DNA from 3 places in the Hymenobacter sp. FMD4 genome. Region 2 is predicted to be linked to each of the others. Evidence: riboswitches for the same ligand, from Rfam matches in the RefSeq annotation. Region 2 holds a riboswitch; each other region holds the start of a gene.
The links. A riboswitch is a leader RNA that binds a small molecule or an ion and turns the genes downstream of it on or off. The one in region 2 is predicted to bind cobalamin.
Positions count from the first base shown of each region.

Region 1 (10,533 bases), on a different contig from region 2:
CTTTCACGTGGCCTGAGCCTTTGCGCACAAACAGGTAGTCCCGAAACTTGGGGCATCGCTCGGCCGGCCCCAATACCTCGGTGCCCGCCGCCGCGATTTCCGTAACGGGTCCCGTGGGCCCCGCCTGGTAGGCGTTGTAGAGGGCCAGTTCCAGCTGCGCCCGCAGGGAATCGTCCGTGAAGGGCTTGACCAGGTAGCCGTAGGGCTGGGCCAGCTTGGCCCGGTTCAGGGTGGCGTAGTCCGAGCAGGCGGTGAGAAACACCACCGGGACGGCGAACTGCCGGCGCACGAGCAAGGCCGTGGCAATGCCATCGCAGTCGCCGGCGATGTTGATGTCCATCAGTACCAGCTCCACCGGCTGGCGGGCCAGCACCTGCAGGGCTTCGTCGCTGGTATCAACGGGCTCCAGGGGGTGGTGACCCAGCCGGCTTAGCGTGCGGGCAATCTCATTGGCAATCAGGATTTCGTCTTCTACAATCAGGACGGTAGACATAGGTAGCGCGGTGGTAAGAAAGTAGTTTTAAAACCGTTATCAGGGGCGGGTAACTTCGATGCAGGTGCCCGAGGGGTGGTTGGCCGTGGCCGTAACCGTGGCCTTGAGCTGCTTGGCCAGCGAGGAGACCAGGTGCATGCCCATCGATTCTGCCTGGCCTTTAAGTCCGCTGCCGGGCAATCCCACGCCGTCATCCATTACCCGCAGCTGAAACCCGTAGGGGCACTTCTTTTTGCAGAGCGTGATGCGCAGGCGCCCGCGGCCCCGCGGGCCAAAGGCATGCTTGTAGGCATTGGTGACCAGTTCGTTGACCAGTAAGCCGAAGGCGCTGGCGTCTTTGGCTTCCATGATCACGGCATCCAGCTCCGCCGTTAATTCGATGGGCTTCTGCGCCGAGTTCAGCGAGCGGTGGAGCGACTGCAGCAACTCGGTCAAGTAAACATCCAGGCGGACCTGGGCCAGGTTGGCGGACCGGTACAGAAACTCGTGCACCAGCGCCATGCTTTGGATGCGGGCCTGGCTACCGCTCAGCACCTCGACCAAGGCCGGGTCCGAGGAGCGGCTGCATTGCCAGGATAGCAGGCTGCTGACAATCTGCAGGTTGTTTTTAACCCGGTGGTGGATTTCCTGGACCAGCACTTCCTTTTCGGCGATGGCAGCGCTGATTTCCTGGTGGGCACGGGCCAGCAGGTTTTGCTGACGCTGCAGGCGCCCGTAGCAAAGAGCCGCGGCAACCAGCCCCAGCCCCAGCAGCCAGGCTACCCCCGCCAGGGCGCGTTGGCGCTGCTGCTGCTCCCGTGCCGTGGCGGCCGCCGTACGGGCCTGTTGGGTCAGCAGTTGGATTTGCTGCTCCCGCACCTGGGCCTGCCAATCCACCGGCAACGGAAGCGGAGTGCTTTCCTTGCCGTTTGCTGCGGGCAAGGGCTGGATGACGGCCGGGGCCCCAGCCGACCCGGTCGCTAGCGGAAGACGGCTGAACTGCCCTGAGGCGGCATCCGGCAGGCGCGGCGAAAGCAGGGCCAGGCCAAGTAGCACTACTGCCAACGGCATAACGAGCAGCAACGGGGAACACTCAAATCAGCCGCCGCAGCAGTGCAGCTAATGGTAAGGATGCCGGGCGGCGTAGGTCCGCTCAGGAACTGCAGGTGCTCGCTTTCCTTACGCGGGAAGGCGGAAGCTAGAACTAGCATGCTACTTCGTTTGGTGGGAATGAGGAAGCATCATTCTTGCAACGAGCGAATGCCTTGCGCAGCAGGGGCTGGCCTAGCGGGGTAAGCTGCAAAGGAGGGGGTATTGGCAACCCGGAGACACCAGCGGGTTAAGCCGGGCCTTTCAGATTTCGCAGTTCAATAAGCTAGAGGTCTGCCCCTGCTTGCGAGGGCATTCGTCTACGATCGTAGCGGGCAAGTATCCTGACTTGTGCCATTCTCGTCAGCCTTCTCACCCGCAGGCAATGGCTATGCTGTTGACCAGAACTGGTTTGGCACTTACAGTTGCGCGACAGTCCGTGATTCTCACACGGTTCCTTTTTAATCCCGGCATTACCCGGAAACCTCGCTACGGCAATTGAAAAATGCAAAGAGCGTGTTGGGGGGTGAATACGGGCTTACTGTCCAGCTGGTTTCCTTCCATCGGCCCTGAAGGCCTCAAAAAGCTGGTTTTCACGACTCATGCCCGGGCATAAAAGGCTTGAAACCAACATCCGTGGCCCGGTACTCGGCAGAGGACCAGGCCACGGATTTGCGGGCGAAACTTCAACGGTTGTATGCGCTGGCGCAGCGCCCAGCAAGGCGTTTCTGCGTGGTATTGCAGGAGTACTGCCGGTAATAACCGGGTGAGCGCCCCCTCCCCTACCCCACCCACTCTTCGGGAACGGGAACTGCCACGGTTACTTGCCGGGAAGCTGTCTGCTGACGACGCTTGAGAGCTACTTTTTTACCGCTTGGGGGACATCATCTGGCGCATCTGCTTTTTCATCGCCTTCAGGATCTGCGCTTCGTGTTCCTCCCGGAATCGATTGAGGATGTTGTGGATGATGTCGGGGGCCGAGGCGCCATTGCCCAGGATAAAGCCCAGGTTGGTGAAGAACTGCTGGTGATCGGCCGTGATGCGCAGCGTGGTGCCCTTCTTTTCCGCTGAAGGCACAAACAGCGGGGCCAGGTCCAACTCGCCCGTGGCTACCGGGGCCGGGAGCGCCGGCTGCGCGGCCTCCGCTCCTTCCAAGTCATCGTCCTCTTCGGCTTCGTCTTCCTCATCAGCCAAAGCAGATGCGGCTGCCGGCGCGGCGGCTGGCCCCTCCCCTACCCGCTTCTGGGCGGCGGCTTTGCCGGCTGGCTGGGCGGGGGCGGGCCTATCTGCTGGCTCAGCCGCGGCTTTTTTTTCCTCTGGTTTACTTACCACGGGTGGCGGGGCCGCTGCCGGGGCCGCGACCGCGGGCTCCGCGGGCGCAGGGGTTACGAGCGCGGGAGCTTCCACCGGGGCCGGCGCGGCCGGCTTGGGCGCATCCCCCAGTAGGCTAAAGGCGGCTACGCCCGAGGTGAGGGCGGCAAGTTCGCGCTGGCGCCGCTCCGCGGCGGCCTCTTTCGATTCGGCTGGTTTCTTGGCCATGGGGAAGGTTAGTGGGCGTTCTCGTCGAGGGTTTCAGTGGCGGCAACCGGGGCGGGTTGCTCGTACTCCACGGGGGTGAAGTCGATGCGCTTGCCGGACGGGGTGAGCGTGCCTTTGCCCACCACCAATTCCAGGATCTCGGTGATCAGGCTGCCGAGGCCAAGCTTGCTTAATTCCCTTTCCGGCATCGGGAACATGGTGGAGCGCTTGTCCTTGATGCTGACCAGGGATTCCACCCGGCTGTTGAGCAGCGGGTAGCCCTTGTCGCGGAACAGCTCGGCGGTTTTGGTGTACACCGTGCGCTTCTCGGCCTTGAGGAACTTGTTCCAGAAGGCGTAGAAGCCGACCAGATTCGATTCGGGGCGCTGGGCCTGGGTGAAGTTGCCCAGGATGTGCATGTAGGACATGGTGGAGGCAATGGTGCCCATGTCCGGCTCCATGGGCAGGAAGATGTAGTCCACCCGCTCCAGCAGCTCGCTCAAGCCCACCACGTTGACCGTACCGGGGGTATCGACCAGAATAAAGTCGAATTCCTTTTCGGCCAGGGTGTCGATGGCTTCCACCGCTTTCTCCACGCTGGAAATGCCGATGGGATACGGGGTAACGCCTTGCTTGATCAGCCGCTCCTGAAAGGCTATGTCGGACTGCAGCAGCTGCTGCTCGTGATTCCGGTAGGCATGCAGGGTGTTCTGCGGATAGTCGCAGTCGAGCATGGCCACCTTGTAGCCGTAGAGGTAGCAGAGCGCCGAGGCTACGTGCGTCCCAATCGTTGACTTACCCGCCCCTCCTTTCTGGGTGGCAAAGGCGATCACAGTAGTTTTTTTCATGAAGAGAGAACGGGTTGACGGAGCGGCGACTTTATTAAGCGTGAAGCATTGCTTCGATGAATCACGGATGCAGTACTTCAATGGTGCTGTTCTTCAATTGCTATATGATACAATGAAGCTTCGAAGCAACGCTTCAAAGATATACAGAAGCTGCAATCTACCGAAGCAGAGAAGCAATTTATCTTTGAAGCATTAACTCGGTGCTTCACTGCTTCATGCGCTTAACGCTTCGATGATATATTGAACATATGAAGCAGTGAAGCAATAAATATACGAAGCTATGAAGCAAGATATCACTGAAACATTGAAGCAAAATAATATTGAAGCATGGATGCACTGAAGCACAAAAACGTTGAAGCGATAAAGCATGCTTCTAGTTAGGCACCAGTTGTTTATTTAGTGAAGCACTGAAGCAAAGAAGCATCGAAGCGAAAAGGCTATAGTTAGATATAAGCTTAATCTCTTGAAGCCCTTGAAGCATTGAAGCAACGATGTATTGAAGCTTAGAAGCACCATGCACTCAGACCAACTGCTCCTTTCCTGGTTTATAAAAAGGCACAAAAGCGATTTTGCTATAGCATCATGCTTGCTTCATTGAAGCACAGAAGCAATGACGCAGCGAAGCGTTCTTAGCGCTAGCCTAGCATCGTTCAACGTCCTCGTGCTGACGGCCCGTTCAACGACCAGCAAGCCATGTCATTGTGTACACAAACCTTGTTTGCTTCCCCAGTGACACCGCCCGATTCGCAGGCTTCTCGAACTTGGCTTGCTAGTCCAGGCGTAGTACATAGCCATAAAATGGGTTTGGCCGTAGGTTAGGGCTGTTAAGCAATTCTTAGAGGCATGATTAAAGAAATCAAACCAGCCGCAACGGAGACAACCCGCGACCAGCAGATGCACTTCCGGGTTACGGCCGAGGAAAAGAAAGCCATCGAGGCGAAGGCTATGGCCGCTGGGTTTAACAAAGTATCCGACTACCTGCGGGTGGTAGGAATGGGCGCAGAAGTAAAGGAAGTATTGCCGGCCGAGCTGCGCCGGCAGCTGGTGGGCATTGGCACTTCCCTAAATCAGCTTGCACGGTTGGCGCAGTCCGGCCAGGCATTTAGTCAGCACCAACAGCAGCTGCTGCAGGCGCTGGCTGTTATCCGGGGCCACTTGGTATGATTGCGAAAACCACCACCGGAAGCGACTTTGAAGGAGCGCTAACTTACGGGGCGGGCCAACGAAAGGACAAGGGAAAAGAGCCGGGGGAAGCACTGTTGCTAGTCGTCTCGAATGTTATTCCTGGCAGTCCGGTTGAGATGGCCCGGGAGATGCAAGCCATTGCAAGCCGGAGCAAAAAAGTGCTGAAGCCAGTGTGGCATACCGTGCTTTCCTGGAAGGAAGGAGAGGACGTAAGCCAGGCCCAAAAGGTAGCAGCGGCGCGTCGGTATTGCGAGTTGATTGGCGCGCCGATTGAGCGCCACCAGGTCGTCGTGTACGAGCACCGCGATAAGAAGCACGCCCACCTGCACATCTACCTCAACCGGGTGCCCATCGACGGCGGGCCCGCGCTGCGGACGGATAATAATTTCTACCGTCAGCCGGCTATCACCAAGCTCATAAGCCAGGAATTGGGGATGCGGCCCATCCCCGAGCGCCGCCGCAGTATCAAGGATCTGGACCCGCAAAAGGAAACGGCACGGGAGCAAGTGCGGCAAGTCCTGCAGCAAATCTTTACCCTGGCCGAAAGGGGAGGGGAGCAGTGGTTGGCCGCCTTGCTGCACAAGCAGCGAATTGCCGTGCGCTATACCCACGACAAAGGGGGGGCTTTGCGCGGGGTTAGCTTTGAGCTGAACGGAGTCGGCATCAAAGGCCAGGAGGTAGGCTTTAAGGCAGCGCAGCTGCGCGCGTTACTGGCGGAGGTAACCTCAAACCAGCGGCTCTTGGCTAAACCCGGTCCCGTTGAAAGTCGCCAGGTTCCTGCGGAAACTATAGCACCCAGCCGAGTCCGTAAACGAGGTCCCCGAAAGGGTTTGTAAGGCTAACGTGCGGCAAGCGAGCTAACCTTAGCCGAGCCACAGCGGCTCTGCTCAGGCTTAAGCCAATGCCGTTCACGGGCAATAGCAGCAGCTGATGCGCTTCTTTCGGCTACTCGTCAACTAATGTCCCCACGGGGCGGGAAGAGCTGGTAGGTTGGCTGTAAACCAACCTACCACTTGATGGAAGACGAAAAGGGATTACGCAAGATCATGGAGCTGATGCGCCTGCTGGCCATCGGGCTGCTGAGCCTGAACATTTACTACTACTGCTTCAGCTTTTTCAAAGCCCTGGGATGGGCTCCGGCCGTGGTGGAGCAGCTGCTGGTCAGCTTTACCCGGCACACCTTTCTCTTTACCGCCAGTTGGGTAAGCAAAACCCTGGCGGTGGTGTTTCTGCTGCTTAGCTGCCTGGGCACCCGGGGCCGGAAAGACGAGAAACTGCAGGGCATTTCCGTGGTGGCCTACCCAACATGGGTCTGGCGCTGCTGTACGGCGCGGACCTGCTGCGCAGCCTGAGGATGCCGGCCGGGTTGGCTACGGGGCTGTACGCCACGGTGGTCGCCACGGGCTTTTTGCTGCTGCTGAGCGCCGGCGCCTGGCTCAGCCGGTTGTTTAACAACGACTTGATAAAGGACATCTTCAACAAGGACAACGAGAGCTTTCCGCAGCAGGAGCGCCTGATGGAAAACGAGTACTCGGTGAACCTGCGCACCGAATACCAGCTGCGGGGTAAAAAGCGCCGCGGCTGGCTGAACGTCGTGAACCCGTTCCGGGCCACCATGGTGCTGGGCACGCCGGGCTCGGGCAAGTCCTTTGCCATCATCAACGAGTTTATCCGGCAGCACCTCGCCAAGGGCTTCTGCATGTACATCTACGACTACAAGTTTGACGACCTGAGCCGGATCTGCTACAACACGCTGCTGCGCCACCAGGACAAGTTTGACCGGCCGGTGGGCTTCTACGTCATCAACTTCGACAACCCCCGCAAAAGCCACCGCTGCAACCCGCTGCTGCCCGAGCTGATGACCGACATCGTGGACGCCTACGAAAGCGCCTCGACCATTATGCTGAACCTGAACAAGAGCTGGATTCAAAAGCAGGGCGACTTTTTCGTGGAGTCGCCCATCAACTTCGTAGCCGCCATCATCTGGTTTCTGCGGCTGGTGGAGAAGGGCCGGTACTGCACCTTTCCCCACGTCATCGAGTTCCTGAGCCTGGATTACGAAGAGATTTTCCCCGTACTGGCTTCCTACCCCGAGATTGAAAACCTGGTCAAGCCCTTCGTGTCGGCGTTTCAGAAGGACGCCATCGAGCAGCTGGAAGGGCAGATTGCCAGTGCCCGCATTCCGCTGGGCCGGCTGGCTTCCCCGCAGCTGTACTGGGTTATGTCGGGCAATGACTTTACGCTCGACATCAACAGCGTGGAGGAGCCCAAGGTGTTGTGCGTGGGCAACAACCCCGAGCGGCAAGCCATTTACGGGGCCGCGCTGGGCCTCTACAACGCCCGGCTGGTGAAGCTGGTGAACCAGAAGGGAAAGCGCAAGTCGTCGCTGATCATTGACGAGCTGCCCACCATCTACTTCAAGGGACTGGACAATTTGATTGCCACGGCCCGCAGCAACAAGGTATCCACCTGCCTGGGCTTTCAGGACTTCTCGCAGCTGGAGCGCGACTACGGCCAGAAGGAGGCCGAGGTCATTAAGAACACGGTCGGCAACGTTTTCAGCGGGCAGGTGTCGGGCAACAGCGGCAAGTGGCTAAGCGAGCGGTTCGGCAAAATCCTGCAGCAGCGCCAGGGCCTGAGCATCAACCAGCGCGAAACCAGCACCAGCCTCTCGACCCAGATGGACAGCATGATTCCTGCGAGCACCATTGCCAACCTGACCCAGGGCCATTTTGTAGGGGCCGTGGCCGACAACTTCGGGGAGGAAATAGGGCAAAAGGTCTTCCACGCCCGGATTCAGGTAGACGTGAAAACCCTGGCCGCCGAGTCCCGCGCCTTGGAACCCATCCCGGATATTACCAGCTTCATCAACCCCGCCACGGGCAAAGACGAGGCGGAGCAGATGATCAAGGCCAACTTCAACCGGATCAAAAGCGAGGTGAAAGAGCTGTGCGCGCGGGAGCTGCGGCGCATCAACCAGGACCCGAATCTGCGGCACCTCATCAAGGAGAAAGCGGACAAATAAGCGCAAAGCTCGCCCCGTGGGCGGCATACCCACGGCCGCGAAGCGGCCCGCCGTCAGGTTATTCAAACCAGCCCCGCCGGGCCGTTCGTGTAAAGTAACGGCGGCTCGCCCTCCATTTTCAGCCGCTCGTCAAGATTCTGCCCACGCCTTTTTCCCGGCCGGTAGGTTTGCTGGGTCGATTTCTGGTTTGCCCACCCCTTAATCTATCTTTTCATGGCAGAGCAAGATGAAACGCAGGGATTCCCTGACCAAGGCGCTGACACCTCGCTGGCAACAGCTTCACCCGCCGGGTTGACGCCGGCAGCCGCCGACCCGAGCACGGCTACCCCTGCAGGCGAGGGAGCCGGGAGCGAAGCGCCGGAGCACCCGGCGCCGGTAGGGGAGTGGGAGGCCAACAAGCCAAAGGTGACCACTCCGTTGGTTACACCAGCCGCCGGCGAAGAAGTAATGCCGGCCACTGCCACGGACCCCGTTGGGGAACTCGTAATTGAATGGAAGCAACAAGGCGACGCAGTAGCGCCGCTGCTGGAAATGCGCGCTTACCTCGCTCAATTCAAGGAGGCCGGCGTAGCCGTGGGGGCGCTGCAACTGGAGCGGGGAGCGGACGGCAAGCTCAGCGGCCGCTTCCCGGTCAGCTATGATCCGGACTCCAACCGGCTGGGCCAGTTGGAAGCCACGCTGCAAGGGTTAAAGCAAGTGGGGCAGGGGCTAGCCGTGCTGGAGCAGCCTGAACAGGCGGCGCGGCGCCGCCAGCAGGCGGGCTATGACGATGATTATGAGCCCCAACGCAGCCGGCAGGTAAAGCAAGGCTTTGGCCCCGACCAGTGGGACGCGCTGAGTGCGCAGCTCTCGGCGGTGCCCCGGCACGCCCTGACCGCCGCCGAGCAGATTCAGCAGCAGGCCGCGCAGCAGCGCGTGCAGCAGCTGGCTCAGCAGCAGGGCAAGACGACCGAGCAGGTGGTGCGCGAAGCCAAAAGCATCTTTGACATCGAGACCACGGGCAACCCGGTTTCCGCATTTCTAAAGAATTTCTATGCCCACCTCAACGGCGGACCCAGGACGCGGCAAAGCCTAGAAGTCGATTACGAGAAAACCCGGCAGCTGCTGCAGGCCCGCTTCCTGCGGCAAGCCGGTAACGCGCCAGCCTTAGCGGCTCCGGACCAGGTGCGTGAGCAGGCGCTGCCCACCGCGAGGGAAAACCCAGCGGCAAGGGAGGCTGCCGTGGCCCAGGCTCCTGTGGCCGCGCAACCACCTTCTTCCATGCCTTTTCAAGCCGACGAGGTGCCCCACAAGGTATTGGCTTCGCTCGGCGTGAGCGCCGAGGCGTTGGAGCAACGCGGGCAGCTGCAGAAGCTGCTGCGCGGCGAGAAAACCGACCTGGTAGCCATGCAGGTGGCTGGCAAAGCGGGGCAGGAGCCCGTCCGGTTTAAGGGAAGGATGGTGTTGGAGCGCGAGCCCGACGGCACGGCTACCCTAAAGCTGGAGCTGCCCCAGGCCAAGCTGGTCATTCCCCGCGAGATCGGCGGGCAGGCCATCACGGCGGAGCAGCGCCGGCAACTGGAAACGGAAGGCAATGCCGGGCTGATGCGCGGCCTGAAGGACGCGCAGGGGCGCGCGTACAACGGCTACGTGGCCGTGGATCCAGCCATGAACAAAGTGGTGGTGCTGCCCGAAAGCAAGGTCACGCTCCGCGATACCATCGCCGGGGTGAAGCTCAGCCCCGCGCAAAGCCTCGACCTGCGGGAGGGCAAGCCGGTGGCGCTTTCCAACATGGCCAATGGAAACGGGGGACCAACATTCGACGGCACAGCGCAAGTAAACGCGGCCCGGGCCTGCATTGAAATCAAGCCTGCCGCGCACGAGCAGCAACTGCGCCAGGCGCCCCGGCAGGAGCAGGCGAATAAGGTTCGCCGCCCGAAGGTAAAAGCCGGGACACCCCAAACCAAAACCCGCGGGCCGCGCCGCTAAGCGGGGTTTTACCCTTTGCAAACTGCAGACTGCAGAAGCCCGGCCGCACTACTCCGGGCTTCTCGTTTTTGCGGACAAGTCACAGGGCCGGTTGACGACCGAAACGGACCGGAGTTCTGCAACCGCCATTAGGGCTTTCTTTCCCGGGTAAGACGCTTCAGCGCAAACTTCCTTGGCGGTCAAAAACAGACCGTAGGTAATCCCGGATTGATTTCAGGTATCAGGCCATACGGCGGCAACCCGGCCGCCGTGGGTAGGGCTTGCTCATGCCCAGGTGAATCTTGCAGACCGCTCGCTTTGGAGCTGCTTTACGAGGAGCGCGTTGGGCGGCTAACGGCTGAGCTGCTCGCGCAGCAGGGCCGGCGTAATGTTGTTGGAGCCGTGGTGACCAATCATGCGCGTGAAGCGCAGCCCCTGCCGCTTCAGGT
Region 1 covers NZ_JBZYWH010000021.1:26,125-36,657, reverse strand. Annotated here, with positions in the region: gene AC5FXY_RS17035 (LytR/AlgR family response regulator transcription factor) at 1-493, opposite strand, end outside; gene AC5FXY_RS17030 (sensor histidine kinase) at 533-1,543, opposite strand; cobalamin riboswitch at 1,879-2,066, opposite strand; gene AC5FXY_RS17025 (hypothetical protein) at 2,429-3,100, opposite strand; gene AC5FXY_RS17020 (ParA family protein) at 3,109-3,927, opposite strand; gene AC5FXY_RS17015 (plasmid mobilization protein) at 4,771-5,091, shown strand; gene AC5FXY_RS17010 (relaxase/mobilization nuclease domain-containing protein) at 5,088-5,948, shown strand; gene AC5FXY_RS17005 (YWFCY domain-containing protein) at 6,129-6,464, shown strand; gene mobC (conjugal transfer protein MobC) at 6,419-8,137, shown strand; gene AC5FXY_RS16995 (DUF3945 domain-containing protein) at 8,351-10,105, shown strand; gene AC5FXY_RS16990 (MBL fold metallo-hydrolase) at 10,436-10,533, opposite strand, start outside.
Region 1: linked by a shared signal. The riboswitch ahead of AC5FXY_RS17030 (sensor histidine kinase) and the one ahead of AC5FXY_RS01975 (TonB-dependent receptor) in region 2 are both predicted to bind cobalamin.

Region 2 (10,533 bases):
TAAGCAAGCCAATGAGAGTGGTGCCACCGATAAATGCACCAGCCACCCAGCGGCGCTGCTTGGAGGACAGCGGCACTGCCAGGGTGAAAGCTAAAGGCACCCCAATGAGGGGCAGTTGGCGGAATACTTCGTGCCGCCAAACAGGCCAATCCTGAGTATACCACCACGACAGCGGGAACAGCAGGTAAAGCGCTGCCATTCGCAGCACCGCACCGTTGCGCAGCCACAACGGCACTTGGCGGCGGATATTCGGATTTAGTAAGGCAGCCACTACAGCGGCTACGGGAGCTAATGCGACAAAAGCACGAGCCGTAAGCAAAAGCCCAGCAACGCCACCCAGGCAGGCAATAAACAATAAGTACTGCGATAAGCGGCCGTCTTGGTACCAACGGCCTAAAAGCGCAAAACGGGGATCCAAGCGAAGGGGAGTAAGAGCAATGGTAAGCTTAAAGCTACGCCGTCGGCAGCGCTTCCCAAGCTTCGATGCGTAGCAGCACCTGCAGCGGCTCTACTGCTTGGATACAGGAGCAGCGCGAGGCGCCCTGCCGGCAGGTATTACAGTCGGGCTTTTCAAACACCAAAAACTCGGCCCGTGGCCCTACAGGTGCCCAACGCCCCGGGTGCATGGGGCGCATAGGCACATACAGCCCAAGAGCGTGCCGGCCAAGGGCTGCGGCTAAATGCACCGGCCCGGTGCTGGCGGCCACCAAACCATCGGTAAGGCTGATAAAGGCAATGAGTTGTTGCAGGTTAAGGCGGCCCGTCAGATCGGTAACAAAAGTGGCGTGTTCCTTTAGCCAAGGCAGGAGCTTCTCCCCTTCCGCCGCCGTGCCTGTAACAAACACGCGGTGCCGCTGAGCATGTAGCAACCGAGCCAACTGGCCGTAATAATCCAAGGGCCAGTCGCGGCCGCTGCCCCGGGAGCCTGGGTGCAGCACTACATTGCGCTGAGCCGGAGTGGCACGACGCAACATGGTCAGCAGTTCGTTGGGAACGTCGGCTCCGGTACTTACCAGCTTACCCAACCCAGCCAGCTCGCTCAAAGCAGGCACGGCAGTCAGGCCCAGGGGGCGGAGCAGTTCGCAATTAAGCTGGGCTTCGTGTAAGGGCGAATGCCGCCGGCTTAGGGAAACCAAGCGGTTACACGTCAGCCAGTGAAACCATCGGTTGCGGGTACCGACGCGTTGCGGAATGCCGGCTCGGCGGGCGACGGTAGCCAAGCGCCGATTAGGAAAAACGTGGAGCACGACGTCAGCCTTCAGGGCGCGCAAAACGGTGACTTGCTCGGTCAGCGGCTGGCTACGCAGCTCGTCATCATTCAGAAACTCATCAACGGCGGGACAGGCTTCGGCCACAGCCTGGGTGTAGCTGCGCCCGAGCAAGACTACCCGGCAGCCAGGAAACTGCTGCTTGAGCCAACCACACATGGGCAGCGTCAGCACTACGTCGCCAATGGCGTCGGTGCGGCTCACCAGAAAGGTTTTCATCGGCGGGCAGCTTGCTGATTTAGGACGCGCAGCTTGGCGTATTTGACAAACACGCTACAAGCCGACAGATACGCAATGCTCAGACCGGCAAAGCCATCGAGCAGCCCCAAACGGATAAAGTAAATGTGCACAAATTTCCATACCGGCTTAAGCCACAGCTGCCAGGTAGCAGCGCGCTTACCGCGAGCGGCCAGTTCTTCGGCCCCGATGCTGCTAAAGCGGTTGAACTGCGCCAAGTGCTGTTCAATGGAATCGTAAGAGTAGTGCAATAAGTCATGATGCAGCGGCTGCACCGGCTGCCCCGCCGCCACTTCAAAACGCTCGTGCAGCAGGTGGCCTTGCCAGCTGCCGAGGCGGCGGTCGTAAAGGCGCAGCTTGCGGTCAGGATACCAGCCGCCGTGGCGCACCCAGTGGCCGCAGTAGTTGGTGAGGCGCGGCAGGGTGTAACCGGCAGCCTGCCAGTTGGCTTTGATCTGCCGAATTTCGGTTCGCAGCTCTTCAGTTAGCACCTCGTCGGCGTCGAGTTGCAGTACGTGGTCGTAGCGCGCCTGGGCGGTGGCGAAGTTCTTCTGCTGCACGTAGCTCTCGAAAGGGTGATGCACCACGCGGGCGCCGTACTCCTGGCAAATGGCAGTGGTGCGGTCGGTGGAGCCGGAATCAACTATCACTACGTCGTCGGCTACATCGTCCAAGGCCTGTAGGCAGCGGGCAATGTTGGCCTCTTCGTTATAAGTAATGATGACGACGGAAAGCGTTACGGGCATAGCGGCCGTAAATATCGTGTATTGTGCTGCTGTGGTTGTAAACCTCGAACATCATATCCGCATCACAACAACAGGCATATATTTACGAATCACTTAACCCATCTTTTATGTATCTGCTTTGGTCTTGCGTGAACGTTGCGCTACTAATTCTTTTTCTATACGCTAGCTACATTGTCTTTAGAGCTTTACAACAGAAAGTTGGCTGGGCTACCGCCTCTATTTTTGCTATTGGCTTTGTAGCCACTACCTGCTCTAGTTCTCGCAGTAAATTTTCCGATTCACCTCAAAATCTCCTAGAAGCTGGCAAGGTATCGTTCAACGATACAAACATCTCATTGACATCAACGCAGGCCCTTGGTAGTAATATGAAATTGGATATTATGGGCAGCGGAATGCGTCAGGAAGGCAGCTTTGAGCCAAAGACCTTGCATGCCTCCGTAAGCGGGTTTACACTTGGTCATAATTGGCAACCCAGATATGCGAATATCATCCGACGGGGAAAGAACTTAGAGTATAATGTGCTGATGGAACATCAATGGAAGCTGCTGGGCTTAATGCTATGGTCCAGCACTGACTTCTATAATGGTCAGCTTTCAGAAGAAACGATTAAATTTTCGTCTGAGTAAAAAACCAAAAAGCCCCGCCTGAGAATCAGGCGGGGCTTTTTGTTAAAAATCTAAGCGTCTCTTAGTAGCGGTACAGATCCGACTTGAACGGGCCTTCCACCGGTACACCGATGTAGCGAGCCTGCTTGTCGTTCAGTTCGTCCAGCTCCACGCCGATTTTGGCAAGGTGCAGACGGGCTACCATTTCATCGAGGTGCTTGGGCAGGGTGTACACCTTGTTTTCGTAGCTGCCGTGGTTCTGCCAGAGCTCCAGTTGAGCCAGCGTCTGGTTGGTGAACGAGTTCGACATTACGAACGAGGGGTGACCCGTAGCGCAGCCCAGGTTTACCAGACGGCCTTCGGCGAGGATGATAACCTCTTTGCCCTCGATGGTGTACAGGTCCACTTGCGGCTTGATGGTGTCCTTTGTGTGGCCGTAGTTCTTGTTCAGCCACGCCATGTCGATTTCATCGTCGAAGTGACCGATGTTGCAGACGATGGCCTTATCCTTCAGCGCACGGAAATGCTCCTCGGTTACGATGTCGCAGTTGCCGGTGGTGGTAATGACAATGTCAGCCTCCTTGATGGCATTGGCCATCTTCTTCACCGCAAAGCCGTCCATAGCAGCCTGCAGCGCGCAGATCGGGTCGATTTCCGTCACGATTACGCGGGCACCGGCACCCTGCAGCGAGGCAGCGGTACCTTTTCCTACGTCACCGTAACCGGCTACCACGGCTACTTTACCGGCCATCATAACGTCGGTAGCGCGGCGGATAGCATCCACTGCCGACTCTTTGCAGCCGTACTTGTTGTCAAACTTCGACTTCGTTACCGAGTCGTTGATGTTGATAGCGGGCAGGGGCAGCTTGCCAGCCTTCATGCGCTCCACAAGGCGCAGTACGCCAGTAGTCGTCTCTTCCGAAATACCACGGATGCCGGATACCAGCTCGGGGAAGCGGTCCAGCACCATATTGGTGAGGTCGCCGCCGTCGTCGAGGATCATGTTCAGCGGCTGACGGTCTTCACCGAAGAACAGCGTCTGTTCTATGCACCAGTTGAACTCCTCTTCGTTCATGCCTTTCCAAGCATATACCGGTGTGCCAGCCGCGGCAATAGCAGCAGCAGCATGGTCCTGAGTAGAGAAGATGTTGCACGACGACCACGTCACTTCAGCGCCCAGCGCCTGCAACGTCTCAATCAGAACGGCCGTTTGGATAGTCATGTGCAGACAGCCGGCGATGCGGGCACCCTGCAGGGGCTTGCTGGCACCGTACTGAGCGCGCAGAGCCATCAGACCCGGCATTTCAGCCTCAGCCAAACGGATTTCCTTGCGGCCCCATTCGGCCAGCGAAATGTCTTTTACCTTGTAAGGAACGTAGGTCTTGGTCTCAACCATAATGTTGGAATTTTCGCAATCCAACTACAAAGGTAGCCAATTTGTTCGGCGTAAGCGAGCAAAGTAAAAGCCCGGACCAATGGCCCAGGCTTTTAAAAGGTCTGCGGTTGAATAATTCGCTAATTGTTCTGGATAATAACAGCCTGCGTTTGTTGAGCGGCGGGGACCCCCGATCCGCTAATTCCACGCACCACGATGGTGTAAATCTTACCAGCTTCGTAGGTTTTAGTACCGGTGCCGGTACCGGTGCCATCTCCTACACTGAGAATTTGGGCACGCGGCGCACCGCCCGTAATGCCTAAGTTGAGGGACCCGGCATTAAGTGCCACAAAGCTTGAAGCGGCACCAAATGCCACATCCTGGGTTACATCGGTGCCGGGGGCTCCGGGAATGGCTGAAGGCACAGTGAGCCGAACCGGCGAAGGTGCCCCTACTGCTAAATGCACTAGGCGTACTTTCACTTGGTTAGCAGCCGGCGCCGTCAAGTCATCAGATACAGTGAGCAGGGCGGCACTGCCGATAGTAGCTGTGGGGGAATATGCAAAAACCGAGTAATTCTGGTCCTTGGCCACGGTCAGCGCCTGGGACGAAACCACTTGGGTGCCGTTGTTGATGCGCAGGGTAGGCGAACCGGCGTTTACGTCCAAGTAATTACTGGTTTGTCCGTAATTGAGCTGACTCACTTGCTGGTCGTTCACAAAGGCCGTTACCTGGGTGTTGACTGCGGCAGCGGCGTGCGAAATAAGCACCCGGCCCCGGTCGGGTACAACAGGAGTAGTATCGTCGTCGTCGCTGCTGCAGCTAGCGAGAGCGGCCACTGGCAGAGCAGCATACAAAAGCAGGCGACTAAAACGTTTGAGCGGGTGGTTCATGTGAAGATGATTAAATAGACACTGGATGTGACGGGGTTGAGAACGTAACCGGCCGAAGTTTTGTTGACTTGGCATCACCCGGATATGTGATTTTATCTGGCTGATTGTCTATTATCTTTGTTGCATGCCCCCTCTCCAACCTACTGCCTTGGTGCGTAGCTACCGCCTATTTGCTTTGTCACTGCCGATGGCCTTGGGGCTGAGCACCGCTGCTCAGGCGCAAGAGGCAAAAGTGCCGGCCAACCATATTCGGCTGAGCCCTGAAGATGCGTCGCGCGGTTTGAATGGTCAGCAGAAAAATTTCTGGTTTACCATTGGCAACAGTCCGGATTTTAAGAGTGCGGGCTTCTTTGGCCAGCGGTTGCGCCCTTACGTAGCCGACGACGCCCAAGCGCTGGCCAGCCTCAACCGCTACCGCCGCCAAAAATGGCTGTTCCTAGGTGAGCGGCTGGCTTTTGTGGGCGCCGTGGGCCTTTATGGCCGCCAAATTCTGGTGGGCGAGACGCAACAGTATTTCAATAACAATCAGAAAGTGCTAATTGGCGCTGCCTTGGGCAGCCTGTTGGCAAACGCCCTGATTACGCGCCGGACCAACGAGCATTTTATGCGCTCGGTAGAGGCCCACAACGCCACCTTACCGGCGGCGCGCCGTATGGGACTAGAGCGCGCTAAGCCTGACCTACTGGGTGTGACGGCCCCCATGGGCCGGCCACAGCTGCTGGTGGGCTGGACGCTGCGCTAGTTCTGCTGTTTACTTTTGCGCTTTAAGCGCTTTATGGCTGTGATGGACTTTTCGCTGTCGGCGGCGGCTCGGCAATACGTAGCTGAGCACCTGCACGACGACCCCGCTACGCTGGCTTTGCAGGCCCGGCGTTATCCCGAGCTGCCTATACCTGAGTTGGTACGCCAGATTCAGGCCCGCCAAAAGGCGAAGGCCAAGTTACCGATGTGGGCGGCCAATCCCGACTTGGTGTTTCCGCCCGCTTTATCGGTGGAGCAGGCTTCCTCGGCGCGCACGGCAGCTTTCAAAGCTGATTTGGTGCGTGGCGCGCGCATAGCTGATCTGACCGGCGGCTTCGGTGTGGACACCAGCTTCTTTGCCCAGCAGGTGGAAGAAGTGCATTACGTGGAACGCAATCCGCAACTGGTGGAAGTAGTGCGCCACAACCTCGGGGTGCTCGGCGTTGAGAATGTGCAGTTGCATGTGGGGGATGCCGCGGCTTGGCTGCGCGAACAACCCGATGGGCACTTCGATTGGATTTACCTCGATCCGGCCCGCCGCGACACGGCTGACAAGAAAATATTTCGTCTGGCCGACTGTGAGCCGGACGTGCTGCGCCTGCTGCCATTGCTGCTGCGCAAGACCGAGCGCGTGCTGCTCAAAACGTCGCCCATGCTCGATATCGACTTGGCAGTGCAAGAACTCGGACGGGTGCGCCGCCTGTGGGTGGTGGCTGTGGACAACGAGTGCAAAGAGGTTCTGTACGAGTTGGGCCAAGAGGCGGCCGTGGACCCGGAGCGCCTCACCATAAACCTCATGCGGGATGGGCGTGAGCAGACCTTTCGCACCAACCGCACCCGCGAGAGTAAAGCGGTGCCCCGGTACGCGGAGCCGCAGGATTACATCTACGAGCCCAACGTAGCCGTGCTCAAAGCCGGCGGGTTTAAGAGCATCGGTACGAGCTACAATCTGCTGAAGCTGCACCAACACAGCCACCTCTACACCTCCAACACGCTGCGCGAGGATTTTCCCGGCCGGGTTTTCCACTGCCGCGCCTTGTGCCGCTACGACAAAAAAGAGCTCCTCGCCCACCTTGGTCCTGAGCAACGCGCCCACGTGACGGTGCGCAACTTTCCCGACTCCGTTGCGGAGTTTCGCTACCGCACGGGCATCCGGGAGGGTGGCACTACCTACCTTCTGGCCACTACCGATCTGCGGGGCCGACTGATAGTGTTGGTCTGCGACCGGCTTTATCACCAGCCCCACGTGGCGCCGGAACCCATCGTTGAAAACTAAACCAGCGGCCCCAACCCTCCCGGTTTGGGGCCGCTGGTTTATGGGTTATTTCGCCGGGCTCACCCACTTGCTGCCCATGATGCGAAACCGCCAAGGCAAAGCGGCATCGGTGCCGGCATAGTCTATTCCTACGCGGGGGCTGACCCGTACGGATTCGTCGGCTACGGCTTCGCCCCGGTCTTCCAGCCAGATAAGGTTGCCGGTGAGGTCGGTGCCGTAATGCGCGGTGCTGATGCCCAAGGCCTGAGTCAGCAAGCCCGGGCCGGCCGTGAGCTTGGAGGTAACGGAGCCTAAGCCGCGCCGCAGCTGCATCTCATCCAACCCTTCCGTTGGCTCCAGACCCCGAATCAGAACGGCATCGGCTTTACCAGATTCGTTGGTAATGATATTGAACAGCGTGTAGCGGCCGTAAATCAGGTAAGCGTACGCCACCCCGCCGGCTTCATACATCACGCTGGTTCGCTTGGTGAAACGGCCCAAGTGCGAGTGACAAGCCTGGTCGTTGACGTGGGCATACGCTTCGGTTTCGACGATGCGGCCGCCGGTAAGCACCCCATCAATGAGGGAGTACAAGTACTTGCCTAGTAAGTCACGGGCAATAGCCACCACATCGGGCTGCTGGTAGTAGGCGCGGGAGAGTTTCATGGCCTTGCTGTACGTAGCACCGCGTTCTGCTGGTGCGTGCACGCCAAGCAGGGTATTGCTCGGGCTTTGCCTTTCGGTCAGCATGGGATACGAGCGGCGCAATGCGGCGAATACGAAAAATCCGTGCTTATCTTTGCGTTTGCATAGGTGGCCAAACCCCGATTGGGGGGCGCGGCTGAAAAGGGAATGCCGTGCAAATCGGCGACTGTCCCCGCAACTGTGAGCTTCATTACCAGCGTCAGGCCTCTCTTCGCCACTGTTTCGATGACGGCTGCTTCGGCAGCCTGAGGAATGGGAAGGCCGCCGGGCGCGAAGCAAGTCAGGAGACCTGCCTATGCCATTTCAGTGTTCGGCGCCTGCGGAGGACGGGCGGAGAATGAATCGTTATTGGCCCCGGCTTGCCGCTGCGGGTCCTCTTGCCTGATTCTGCCTCGGCTTTGCGAGCAGCTGACCAGCTGATTGCAGGGTTCTGGACCGAAATTTTCGCTATCGAAAACTTTGGTTCGGATGTTCGCTTTTCTTCCTGAACAACTGCCGCGGCGGTTGTGGGTATCGGCCGCAATGCTAGCGGCGGGAACGATACCCGCATGGGCTCAGCGCCCCGATACGGCGCGGCATGTGCTGCCTTCGGTGCAAGTGCAGGGCTTGCGCCCGGCCCGTTACGCCGCCGGCAGCCACTTCACCTCGCTGGACTCCGCCGCGCTGGCGCCCTTTCAGGCCAGCACCGTCGCCGATGCGCTGTCGGCCCGCTCCCCTATCTACCTTAAAAATTACGGCCCGGGCCAATTGGCTTCCATTGCGCTACGCGGCACTTCGGCGCGGCATACGGCAGTGCTGTGGCACGGCTTCTCGTTGAATTTTCCGACGCTGGGCGAGGCTGATTTTTCCCTGTTACCGGTTTCGGCGGTGGGCCGCATCGATGTGCAGCACGGTCCGGCGGCAGCTTTGTACGGCACCGGGGCCATGGGCGGCGCCGTAGTGCTTGGCCCGGGCGAGCTGCCGCAAGGCACCCGCCTAAGCAGCTTAGTGGAAGTCGGCAGCTTTGGCACCCGCGCCCTCAATGTAGAGGGCAGCGTGCGCGACAAGCACGTAAGTGTGCGTACGGGCTTTATGCATCGCACGGCACAGAACGATTTTCAATACGAATCTCCGGAATTTGCGGGCACAGTACTTCGCCGTCAGGAAAATGCGGCCCTGCGTCAGACCAGCTTCGTGCAGGACCTGCGGGTGCGCCTCGGCCGCCGCGACGAGCTGCTGGGTGCCGTGTGGCTGACGGATGCCACGCGCCAAATTCAGCCGGCCATCGGCTCGGCCAATAACCACGCCCGCCAGTGGGACCAGAGCGCCCGCATGATGCTGGGCTACCGCCATCAGCATGCGCACGGCGAAACGGCCGTTCGGGTGGCCTCGTTTACCGACCTGATCGAATACCACAATGATAACCTGCGCACCAGCCATTCGCTGACGCACAACCGGCAGGCCCAAGCAGAGCATACCTGGCAGGCGGCACCCAACCTGAGTCTGCGGTTTGGGGGCGAGGCGCAGCAGTTTGTGGCCGACGTGGATGGCTACCGGGGCGCCGTCACCGAATGGCGCTTCGCTGGCTTCGGGCTGGTGCGCTACGACCCAAGCCCGCGCTTGCGGCTGACGCTGAACACGCGCCAAGCCTTGATTCCCGACAGACGCCCGCCCCTCGCTCCCACACTGGGCGCCGAGTGGCAGGCTTGGGGCAGCGGCCGACAACAGCTGTGGCTGAAAGGCAACGCCGCACGCAGTTACCGCGCCCCCACCCTCAACGAACGATACTGGCGCCCCGGCGGCAACCCAAATCTGCTCCCCGAAACGGGCTTTGGCTACGAAGCTGGCTTGCACTACGAAGGTTGGTGGACGGCCGACGGACAGCTGACGGCCGAGGCCGACCTAGCCGCCTATCATCTGCTGGTGGACGACTGGGTGCAATGGACACCTGACCCGGTCCAAGGCTACTGGAGCCCCCGCAACCTGCGCCAGGTACGCACGCAGGGGGTCGAGTTTAGCAGTCAGGTGCGCTGGCAACCGGGCGCCTACCGCCTGACGGCCCGGGGTAGCTACGCGTTTACGCACGCCCAGAAACGCCAGGGTTACACCATCGATGAAGACCCCGTGGGCCGCCAGCTGCCCTACGTGCCGCTGCATGCTGCCAACCTATCGGTGGATCAGCACTGGCAGGGCTGGACGCTGATTAGCAGCCTCACGCTGAACGGCCTGCGCTACACCGATGCTTCCGCAACGAGCTATTTGCCCAGCTATGCCTTAGTCAATGCCTCGGCGGGCTACACATTTCGACTAGCAGGCTGGCAGCTGACAGCGCTGGCACAGGGCTACAACCTGGTGAATACCACCTATCAGAATTACGCTTTCCGGGCTATGCCAGGGCGCTCCGTTGCCCTGAGCCTGCGAGTGGTTTGGCAATAACACATTCATTTTCTCTTCCTTTCAATGCAACACTTTTCGCTGCAAGCACGCCTACGTACGCTGGCGCTGCCCATTCTCGCTGGTTTGGCACTGGCCTCGTGCAACAACGATGACGATGATGTAACCACGACCCTGAAGCCCGATATTTTCGTGGTGAATCAAGGCCAGTTCGGTACGCCGAACGGCTCGGTAAGCGGGATTGAGCGCACGAGCCGGCAGTCGGAAAAAGACCCGTTTCAGCGCGTAAACAACCGTGCCCTCGGCGACGTGGTGCAGTCCATGACTGTAGCGGG
Region 2 covers NZ_JBZYWH010000001.1:435,290-445,822, forward strand. Annotated here, with positions in the region: gene AC5FXY_RS01930 (O-antigen ligase family protein) at 1-418, opposite strand, end outside; gene AC5FXY_RS01935 (glycosyltransferase family 9 protein) at 453-1,487, opposite strand; gene AC5FXY_RS01940 (glycosyltransferase family 2 protein) at 1,484-2,251, opposite strand; gene AC5FXY_RS01945 (hypothetical protein) at 2,359-2,877, shown strand; gene ahcY (adenosylhomocysteinase) at 2,939-4,252, opposite strand; gene AC5FXY_RS01955 (DUF4397 domain-containing protein) at 4,372-5,124, opposite strand; gene AC5FXY_RS01960 (hypothetical protein) at 5,249-5,866, shown strand; gene AC5FXY_RS01965 (class I SAM-dependent methyltransferase) at 5,882-7,141, shown strand; gene AC5FXY_RS01970 (DNA-3-methyladenine glycosylase) at 7,187-7,786, opposite strand; cobalamin riboswitch at 7,915-8,136, shown strand; gene AC5FXY_RS01975 (TonB-dependent receptor) at 8,294-10,240, shown strand; partial or broken gene AC5FXY_RS01980 (DUF5074 domain-containing protein) at 10,265-10,533, shown strand, end outside.

Region 3 (10,533 bases), on a different contig from region 2:
CAAGGCAGCATCTCGGCGCTGCAGCACCGCCAGCAGGGTCATACGCAGCTTATTATCGAGACTGATGATGCGGAATGCTGCCGCAACCTGCTGCCCGCCGACTTTGGCGCGGCCGCTTTGCTCAGCCCGGGCACGCTGGCCTTGCCCTATCATTCGCAGGAGCAAGCTGCCTATCTGGCCCAGCAGCTGGTGACGGCCGGCCAGCCCTTGTACGGGCTGCGGTGCCAGCAGCCCAGCCTCGAACAAACCTTCCTGCACCTGACCGAAAACGCTCTTGCTCAATGAACACCGCCGCTAGCTTTTCCGCCCCCACCTGGCCAGTGCAGCTCCGCCGCACCCTAGCCGCCGATACCCTAAAGCTGAAACGTACCGCAGCACTTTGGCTGGCACTCGGCAGCGGCGCCTTGCCCGTGGTCCTGTCCTTTCTGATTTACTATTTCAAGGGGCAGCACCTACTCAAACTGGGTGAAAACCCATGGCCGTCCTACGTATTGAGCAGTTGGCGCACGGCCAGCGGCCTGCTGCTACCACTGTTTGTGGTGCTGCTCACCAGCCTGGTGCTGCACATTGAAAACCAAGCCAACGCTTGGAAGCACCTGTACGCCCAGCCGGTGAGTCGTGCGGCGGTGTTTGGCAGCAAGCTGCTTGTGTTGCTCGGGCTTAATATGCTGGCGCAAGTTCTGTATGTAGTCGCGCTGCTGGTTTCGGGTTGGCTGCTGGGTATACTACGGCCTGATCTGCACTTTCAGACAAACGCGGTGCCGGTAGCAGCGGCGGGCGTGCTTCTGATGCATACCTACCTTGCCACGCTCGGGTTATTGGCCATTCAGTACGTGGCAGCGCTATCGTGGCGCTCATTTGCCCTGCCCGTAGCTTTGGGTATGGCCGCTACCATTGCCGCACTCACTTTGCTCCGCTGGGAATATATCGACTGGGTTCCGTATACCGCGCCGCTACTAACGCTTCGCGACAGCACGTCGCATAGCCAGCTCCCGACCATGGCTGCTTCCTTGGCCAAAGCAGAGTGGATTTCGCTGGGCTGGTTTGCGCTAGCATCGGTTCTGGGCTACTTGCTACTCAGCCTTCGACGGGAACGATAACCTGATGTTTCTCAACCTATTGTCATTACCCCACAATTTTCCCTACAAAGAATGCAACCCTTGCTATATGCTGGTCGACCATTGACCGAAATGCAAGCAAATGATATGCAGTGGCTTCTGCATTCACATCCTTAAGTAACAGGAGGCTTATACTGACTACCTAACCTCTACAGCTTGGTTATCAATCACTATTAAGTTTGATTATTTTATAACAAGGTACCTTGTTTAACAAAATACCAATCTTGACCTTTACACCCGAATTGATTAAGAGCCTATTCCACTCACCGGTACTGGATACTGTTGGTCGCCGGTGACTACGCTTCGCCTGATTTTTCTTAGCCCGTCCACCCACTGCGGGTAGTTTTCCCTCCTCTTCGCTTAGCTACACCCACTGATATGAAACACGCCGTACTGCTTTTGCTGGCATCGTCCAGTCTGCTTTCTGGCAATGCCCTCGCGCAAACGCCAGCCCCGCGGCCGGCCGGGCCACCCGCTGGAGCTCCAACGGGAGCCCCTGGTGCCCCCGCCACTCCGGGCACCAAACCGGCGGTAATCTCTACCCCGACCCCGCGCGGCAACGGCCGCATCAGCGGCACGGTGGTAGACGCTGCTACCAAGCAGCCCGTGGAATTTGCTACCCTGGCGCTGTTGCCCGCCACTGGCGAGCAGCCCCTCGACGGCACCGTGGCCGATGACAAAGGCCGTTTCACGCTGAAAGGCCTAGCGGCGGGTTCCTACCGCTTGTCGATCAGCTTTATTGGTTACGGCAGTCAAATACAGCCCGTGACGCTGGAAGAGGGAAAGATGAGCCTCGACCTGGGCACGGTAGCACTGAAGTCGGAAGCCAAGCAGCTGGGCGAAGTGACGGTGACCGGCGAACGACCCGTGGTGGAAAGCAAGCCCGACCGCCTGGTGTACAATGCCGCCCAGGACAACACCAACAAGGGCGGTACCGCCGCCGACGTGCTGCGCAAAGCCCCGATGGTAAGCGTAGACCCCGATGGCAACCTGCAGCTGCGCGGCTCCGGCAACGTGCGCGTGCTCATCAACGGCAAGCCCTCGGCTGTGGTGGCCGGCGACGTAGCCGAAGCACTAAAGCAATTGCCCGCCGACCAGATCAAGAACGTAGAGGTGATTACCTCGCCTTCGGCCAAATACGATGCGGAGGGCTCGGCTGGCATCATCAACATTGTGTTGAAGGAAAATAACCTGCAGGGCATCAACGGCAACGTGGGAGTGGCCGTGGGTACGCGTAACTCCAACGGCAACTTTGCCCTGAACGCCCGCAAAGGAAAACTGGGGCTGTCGTCGGCCATGAATGGCTGGGCTTTCTATGCCCCCGGCGAGCAGCGCGTCGACCGTGTAGACCGTGACGTACGCAATACGTTGAATCAGGGTACTATTGGCCGCCTGACCCAGCGCAACGAGGGCCGGGCGCAAGGCGGCGGCGGCAACGCCCGCATTGGCTTGGAATACGAACCGGCGCCGAACCACGCCGTGAGCTTGTCGCTGAACGGCAACTTGTTCCGCAACCGCAACGAAGCGAACATCTTCAACACCTACACCCTCGACGAAGGCTCCGTTGATCCGCGCAATCAGCAACTGGGCAACTATACCCGCGACTTTAAGCAGCGGTTTCAGATGCAGAGCTACGACCTGACGGGCACCTACACGCGCAGCTTTGGCCAGAACAGCCGCCGCGAGTGGACGGTACTGGGCCAGCACAACCGCAACCGCAACACGCGTCGCTATGAGCTCGACCAGTTTTCGCTGACCGAGCCCGATGTTATTGCCTTCGAGGAAGAAAGCCCCAACACGGCTCGCAACCTCGAAACAACCCTGCAAACCGACTACGTGCATCCTATCGGGGATAAGCAAACAGTAGAAGTCGGCGGTAAAATGATCCAGCGGACGGTGACCAGCGACTTCCGCGTGAGCCGCACCGGCCCCGATGGCGTGCTGCGCGAAGACCCGCGCCTCACCAACAAATACGATTACGACCAAGACGTAATGGCTGCGTACGGTACTTACGGTACCAGCTTGGGCAAAAAATACAATGTGCGGCTGGGCGCCCGCGTGGAACGTACCGATCTGAACGGCGACTTCGAAGGCCAGGACCAGCCCTTCAAGCTGACGTTTACCAACGTGCTGCCCAACGTAGCCCTGACGCGCAACCTCAAACAGCCCGGCTCGTCGCTGCGCTTGAGCTACTCGCGCCGCATTCAGCGCCCGAGCGTGTTCTTCCTAAACCCCTACCGCAACGAAGCCGACCCGCGCAACATCTCGCAGGGTAACCCGGAACTCGATGCCGAATTCACCGACAACTACGAGTTGAACTGGAACGCCTTCGTCAAGAAGTCGACCATCAATATTTCGCTCTACTCGCGGCAGACCAACAACGCCATCGAGCGGGTGTATAATACAGATGCTGAAGGCCGCGTCATCTCGACCTTTGGCAACGTAGCCCAAAACCAAACCTACGGCGCCAACTTCTTCGGCTCGATCAAGCCGCTACCGAAGTGGGACATCAGCGGCAACGTAAGCATGTTCTACGTGTACCTCTACAGCCGTACCCTCCGAGACCTGGGCCAGCGGGGCAGCAACTCGGGCTTTGTGTACTCGGCCAATATCAACTCGGGCTATAAGTTTGAGAAAGGCCTCAGCGTGCAGTTCTTCGGCATGCTGAACTCGCCGCGCATCCAGCTACAAGGTCGCAACTCGCCCTGGCAGATGTACTCCATCGGCTTGCGGAAGGAGCTGCTAAAGGGTAAGGCCGACTTCACGCTGAACGCTGACAACCCCTTCTCGCGCAACATCCGCTTGGTGAACGACTTCGACAACGGCCGATCTAGCTCCACCAACACCACGTACGTGTTTAACCGCGGCGTACGGGGCGCCTTCAGCTACCGCTTCGGCAAGCTGGAGAATAAGCCGCGCCGCCCGAGCCGCAGCATCCGCAACGACGACCAAAAGGCCGGCGAAGGCGGCGGTGGCCAGGGAGGTAACTAAACCAGGTAATGAGTGACAGGTTACACATTCGTAGCTCGTCCGCATCAGCAAACCGGCCCGGCTGCTCTCGCAGCCGGGCCGGTTCTTTTTTCTCGGTACCTCAATTCACGTTACCTCATCGTCTGTCCCGTCATCCCCGGTTCCAAATGGCCCAGGCGGCTTCGGCTTGCAGGCAAAGCATTTCGAAGCCGTTTTGCGTTTGGGCGCCGCCAGCGCGGCCCCGACGCATAAATTCGGTTTCGCTGGGATTGTATACCAGATCAAACAAGTAATGCTGCGGCGTGAGGGCTTCGTAGGGAATGGGCGGGTACTCGTCCACGCGCGGGTAGGTGCCGAGCGGGGTAGTATTGATGATGAGCGTATGCGCGGCTACCAAGTCCGGGCTCAGTTCGGCATAGGTGAGGCCCAAAGCCAGCTCGTCGCGCGAGACAAACCAGCTGCGTATGTCCAGCTCCCGCAAGGCCACTTCTACGGCCTTGGCCGCCCCACCGGTACCCAGAATAAGCGCCGAAGCAGGTTCGCCACGCAACGGATAAAAACGCTGCAAAGAGTCGCGAAACCCCACGTAATCGGTGTTGTGCCCGATGAGCCGGCGGTCCGCATCAAACTGAATGACGTTGACGGCACCTACCCGCCCCGCCGAGGCGTCCAGCCCATCGAGGTAAGGCATGATTTGCTCCTTGTAGGGAATGGTGACGTTGAGCCCGGTAAGGTCAGGCCGGCTGGCTACCAGGGCCGGTAAGTCGCGGATGTGCTCTAGTTCGAATGGCTCGTACGTACAGTCGGTCAGGCCTAGGTGCTCAAACTTCTGCGTGAAGTAAGCCGGCGAAAAAGAATGCGTCAAAGAGCGACCAATAAGACCGAATTCACGAGGCATAGACAACGGATTTTACCCCGAAAAAACAAAAAAAACCGTCCCCGCCAAATAGCCGGGACGGTTTTCTACTTTCTAATGTACAACTACGCCTGACGCGGAGCCGAGGCGAAACGTTGCTTCAGGAATTCTATGACCACGGGCAACACCGACACGGCTATAATCAACAACGTGAACAAGCCAAAGTTTTTTTGGATGAACTCGATGCTACCGAGGAAGTAGCCGGCCACCGTCAGCGACGTTACCCAGATTACACCTCCTACCAGGTTGTAGGACAGAAACTTGCCGTAGCTCATGGTGCCCACGCCGGCGATGAAAGGCGCGAACGTGCGCACGATGGGCACGAAGCGGGCGATGATGATGGTTTTGGCACCGTGTTTTTCGTAGAACTCCTGCGTGCGGATCAGGTACTCTCGCTTCAGGAAGCGGTAATCGCGCCGGAATACCCGCGGCCCGATGTAGTCGCCGATGTGGTAGTTGAGCGTGTCGCCGAGCACGGCGGCCACAATGAGCAACAGGATCAGCAGCGTCACGTTGAGCGGGCTGTTGGGCAGCGCGGCCAGCGAGCCGGCCGCAAACAGCAACGAGTCGCCGGGGAGGAAGGGCAGCACCACTACGCCGGTTTCGACGAAGATGATCAGGAACAGGATGGCGTAGGTCCAGACGTCGTATTGCTGAATCAGCTCGGCCAGGTGTTTATCGAGGTGCAGGACGATGTCGATGAAGTCCTTAAGTATTTCCATGCGTGCAGAGATTATCCTGCAAAGTAAAGCCCTATCCTGCAAAGGCTCGTCATCCAAGGGCGTAACCTGCGGCTTATCATCGGCTTCGAAACGGCAAACAGCCCCTCTCCAGCGTCAAATTATCGGCTGTTTTACGCCGCCAATCAGCGCGGCCACACTAGGCTGGCAAGGAGGCGCACAGGAATTACAGCACACTGATGGGCACTTTGTGCTCGTCGATGGCCACGAAGGTGAACGTACCGGCCACGGCGTGGTGCCGCGAATCGGAATACATTTCTTCGGTGAAGATGTCGACCTGCACATCGAGGCTTTTGGTGCCGATGCGCGAAACCCGCCCGATCAGCTCGACGATGGTGCCCGCTGGAATGGGAATCCGGAAGTCAATCTTGTCGGAGGAGACAGTAACCATGCGCTTGCGGCTAAACCGGGTGGCGGCAATGAAAGCCACTTCATCCATGAGCTGCATGGCCGTGCCACCGAACAAGGTGTCATAGTGATTGGTGGTGCTGGGAAATACCGCTTTGAAAATGCGGGTTTCGGCGTGGGCAATGCGTTGGGCGACGTCGGTCATCGAAAAAAAGGAAAAAGGTGAGGCCCGCACCTGCGTTTGGGGCGGACCTCGGGGCTTACTTCCCTCATCGAATATCATCGGACGCGCAGGCAGGCACTGGCCGCCTTGCTCCTGCGCTTGTTGGGCCCAGGGCACACCGTTCCTCTGTATTCGACGGTGGCTCTAAGTCGCGAAAGCACGCGTCGCATCGTAGGTAGGCAAGTCTCCTGGCTCGTAACGGGAAGGCCGTCCTTCTCACCGCGCGGCGGCAATGGACCTAAGTGACTTTCCTTGATTGTGTTACTTACAGTTGCGCGTCAGCCCGTGAATTACACACGGTTCCTTTTTAATGCTGCCGAGTGGCAGCAACCTTTCTACGGCAGTTGCGGATGACAAAGAACTGGCCGCAAGTATAGCGCCTAGCCGGGATACTTGTGGCTTACCGTTACCGAGCGGCCACGTGCCAGACGCGGTTGCCGGCGTCGTCGGCCACGAGCAGGGCGCCATCTGGAGCCACGGTTACGCCGGCAGGCCGGCCATACACCTCACGGGTATCCGGATTAGCAATAAAGCCCGTCAGGAAGTCCTCCATGCCCCCACTAGGCTTTCCGCCACTGAAAGGCACAAAGGCGACTTTGTAGCCCGAAAACTCCGAACGGTTCCAGGAGCCGTGCTGCCCGATGAAGGCCCCGCCTTGGTACTTCGCCGGAAAAGATTGTGCGTTGTAAAAGGCCAGGCCCAATGAAGCCGTGTGAGGCCCCAGGGCTACATCTGGTGCAATGGACTTCGCGACCAGATCGGGCCGCTCGCCTTTGCGGCGCGGGTCTTCCTTCTGTCCGAAATACGCGTAAGGCCAGCCGTAAAAGCCGCCTTCGCGCACACTGGTCAGGTAGTCGGGCACGAGGTCGTCGCCAAGTTCGTCCCGCTCGTTGACGGCCGTCCAGAGCACCTTTGTACCGGGCGCCCAGTCCATACCCACGGGATTACGCAGGCCGCTGGCAAACACGCGCTTGCCCGAGCCATCTGGGTTAATTTCCATGATCAGAGCCCGGCCCCGATCTTCTTCCTCGCCGCGTTCCATCACGTTGGAAGCCGAGCCGATGGACACGTAAATCTTGGAGCCGTCGGCGTTAGCCAGCAGGTTGCGGGTCCAGTGGTTATTGTAGCCACCCACGGGCAGGTCGAGCACCTTCTCCCCTTTGCCGCTGATTTTAGTCTGGCCTGGCTGGTACGGAAAGCGCAGCACAGCATCGGTATTGCCCACGTAGAAATAATTGCCCACGATGGTCATGCCGAAAGGCTGATTAAGATCGATCAGGAAGGTTTCGCGCAGCTCGGGCTTGCCGTCTTTGTTGGCATCCCTGAACAGGGTAATGCGGTTGGCGCTGGTTTCGCGAATGGAGCGCGACTCTTTCATTCCTTCCTTTTTCTCGCCCTTGGCCGTAGAGGTGCGCGGCACCGTGTTAGACTCCACCACAAAAGCGTCGCCGTTGGGCCCGATGTATACCCAGCGCGGGTTTTGCAGGTCGCGGGCGTACTCCGTAACGGTAAAGCCAGCCGGTGCCGTGGGCGTCTTGCCCGCTGGCCAGCCAATGACTTTGCTGAACTTGATTTCAGAAGGTGTGGCGTACGGTTCAGGCAGTTGGACTTCCTGCCCGGTCGTACCTTGCGGCTCGGCCGGAACGGCGCCGGTCTGGCCGTTGGCTTGCGGATCGGTTTGGGTATCGGCGGTATCAGAGCGCTGCTGGCTGCAGCCGATGAGCAAGGCTCCGGCAGCCGTCAGCAGTAAGTGCGGCAAGTGTTTCATGGTCGGGTTTCGGTCTGATCGTAAACCCGCTTTAATACTCACTCAGGGCAAACAGGTTGTCGGCTGCTTATGCGTAGCCGGCGCCAGAATCCGCCCGCCACGCCAGCTACTGTCCACCGCCTAGTTGCTTGCGTTTCGGGCCGGCGCCAACCGGCTGTAAACAACCATGTCCAGAAAACGGCCCGCGTAATAGAAGTTTTCCCGGAAATAGGCTTCCTGCACAAAACCGTGCTTTTCCAGCAACCGGCGGGAGGCAGCGTTGTCGGGGTTCACATTGGCTTCGAGGCTATGCAGCCCCACTTCTTCGAATGCGAACCGATACGTTTCTTCCAACGCCTCACCTATGAGCCCTTGGCCCCACAAGTGCGGGCTCAGCAGGTAGCCTATTTTGCCGCGGTAGTGCTCGGCTGCGATGCTCCACGGGCCAATGGTGCCGACTAGCTCGGGCTGGCCCAGCAGGCTGATGCCCCACATAAGCCCTTTACCCTGCTCAATGTTTTGGTTTATCAGTTCAATCAACTCCTGCGCCTGCTGCAGGGTGGTGGTCGGTTCCCGGTCTAAGTAGCGCATTACCTGCTCATCGGAACGCAGCCGGAGCAGAGCGGGGGCATCGGCCGCCACGAGGCGACGCATGTGCAGCCGCGGCGTGTACAGTTCGGGCAAGGAGGTCAGCGGCGGCAACATGAGTAGCAGGGTAAAGCCCAGCGAAGCAAGCGCTCCACTTGCGCGCGAATGTAGACAAGCGTGTCGAAGCCCAGCCTTAAGAGGCTGCAGATACAGCGCGTTTAAAATTCTTTGCTCCTCACTACTTAGCCAGAAGTATGAGACAAGCGCAGCTACTAACGCTCGTAGAATAACTTCTTCTCTTTGACAATTCCCCAAGCGTACAGCATTTCCGCTTGCACATTTGAGTCGCGGGGGTGGCTGATCTTTTCCCACGATAGTACGGGACAATCAACTTGTACCACCGACGCAGGCGAATTGGCAATAACTGCCAAGGCACGCTTCTCGTTGGCGTTTTCCGGTTTTGCTGACTTATCGGCAAAGGTATAAATGGCAGCAAACCCAATCGTGGCTACTGCATACCAGCGTCGGAGCACAGGCCGCAGATGCAGCAGCAGTTGATAAGATGTCGCTCCGTATAAGAACACCAAGCAAAGCAGAATGGGCATGATGGTATCCCGACGGAGAATGTTTGGCCGGTAATCACGGTAACCGCCTAGCGGCAGCAGCAAGGTATATACAAGGGCAAACAGGCCTACCCACTTCAGCACCTGCATCAGCATTTTGGCTTCCGCTGGCACTTGCTGCTTGCGAATGAGCCAGGCATTGATGAGTACCACGCCGACTAACAACATCAGGCCCAACTTCTGAGTGAGCTGATAATAAACGCCCAAAGGCAAACGGGCATATCTCTCGAGTAAAGGGAGCGTATTAGTAAGGTTCTCAGCATTGTATTGGCCTACATACGAGGAGTACAAACACAGCAAGCTGATCCAGCCAAAACAAAACAAGAGCTGCTTTGGAAAGCGCTTATAAACATGTTGTATGCGTAGCAGCCACGATGCTCCCTGAAACTCCTGCGCATACTGCCATGCTTTATACAGTAGCACGGCTGGACATACTATAAGTACTACTGCAGGTACCAATGGCCCGTTGAAGGCCAAGAAGATGGCCAACAGCGACAACAAAAAGACTTTAAAGGAGCTGAGTTGAAGCTGCTTTTCCCTTACAGCCGCCCGGTAAAACGGCAGGAAGAATATCAACAGCAGGCCTAACGGTAATGGATAAAAGATGGCATAGGTAACCGCTTTATCAATTATGCCCATTTGCCCATGATAGCCATAGGCCTGAAAGAGCGGCACCACGAGTACCGCAGCTAGCAGTGAGGCCTTCTTAGGCGAATTCCTATGTGCCGTAATGTAGGCTGCCAAGACAGCTATCAGCAGCACTTGAATAAGCGTTTTTAATATGGCCGAAGCCAGGTAAACGCTTTCAATGGGACCTACAAGAGCTTGCAATTGAAGCGGGACTATCTGGAAATAGCCGCTCATGAGCCAGTGCGCAAAAAACCGATTGGGAGCAGCGTAAACTTCCTGCTCTACAGACGCCGCCAGGCCAAATGGGTCCGTCAGGACGTGACGATAGGATTCGGTAGGTAATACGATATTAGCTATATCCCCATCTAACACTGCCTTACTATGCTGAAAAAAGGAAAACCCTATATCTGCTAATAACAGCAAGCATAGTAACAGATACCCGTAGCGCTTCAACATTACATCGTAATTAGGAACCTCAGCAAACGATGCTCCGAACCATCTACTGGTTGCATAGCATATGAAAGCCATGCTTTGACTTTGCTGACGTGCAAACGTTTACTTCCCCGCAATATTTTTTATTTACGATACTTCTCGGGCTTTGCTCAGCGATATGAAAGCCGCGTCGCCTAG
Region 3 covers NZ_JBZYWH010000022.1:61,079-71,611, reverse strand. Annotated here, with positions in the region: gene AC5FXY_RS17575 (ABC transporter ATP-binding protein) at 1-285, shown strand, start outside; gene AC5FXY_RS17570 (ABC transporter permease) at 282-1,100, shown strand; gene AC5FXY_RS17565 (TonB-dependent receptor) at 1,497-4,109, shown strand; gene AC5FXY_RS17560 (shikimate dehydrogenase family protein) at 4,240-4,986, opposite strand; gene AC5FXY_RS17555 (DedA family protein) at 5,070-5,726, opposite strand; gene AC5FXY_RS17550 (acyl-CoA thioesterase) at 5,911-6,297, opposite strand; cobalamin riboswitch at 6,477-6,665, opposite strand; gene AC5FXY_RS17545 (PQQ-dependent sugar dehydrogenase) at 6,722-8,083, opposite strand; gene AC5FXY_RS17540 (GNAT family N-acetyltransferase) at 8,204-8,767, opposite strand; gene AC5FXY_RS17535 (hypothetical protein) at 8,923-10,359, opposite strand.
Region 3: linked by a shared signal. The riboswitch ahead of AC5FXY_RS17550 (acyl-CoA thioesterase) and the one ahead of AC5FXY_RS01975 (TonB-dependent receptor) in region 2 are both predicted to bind cobalamin.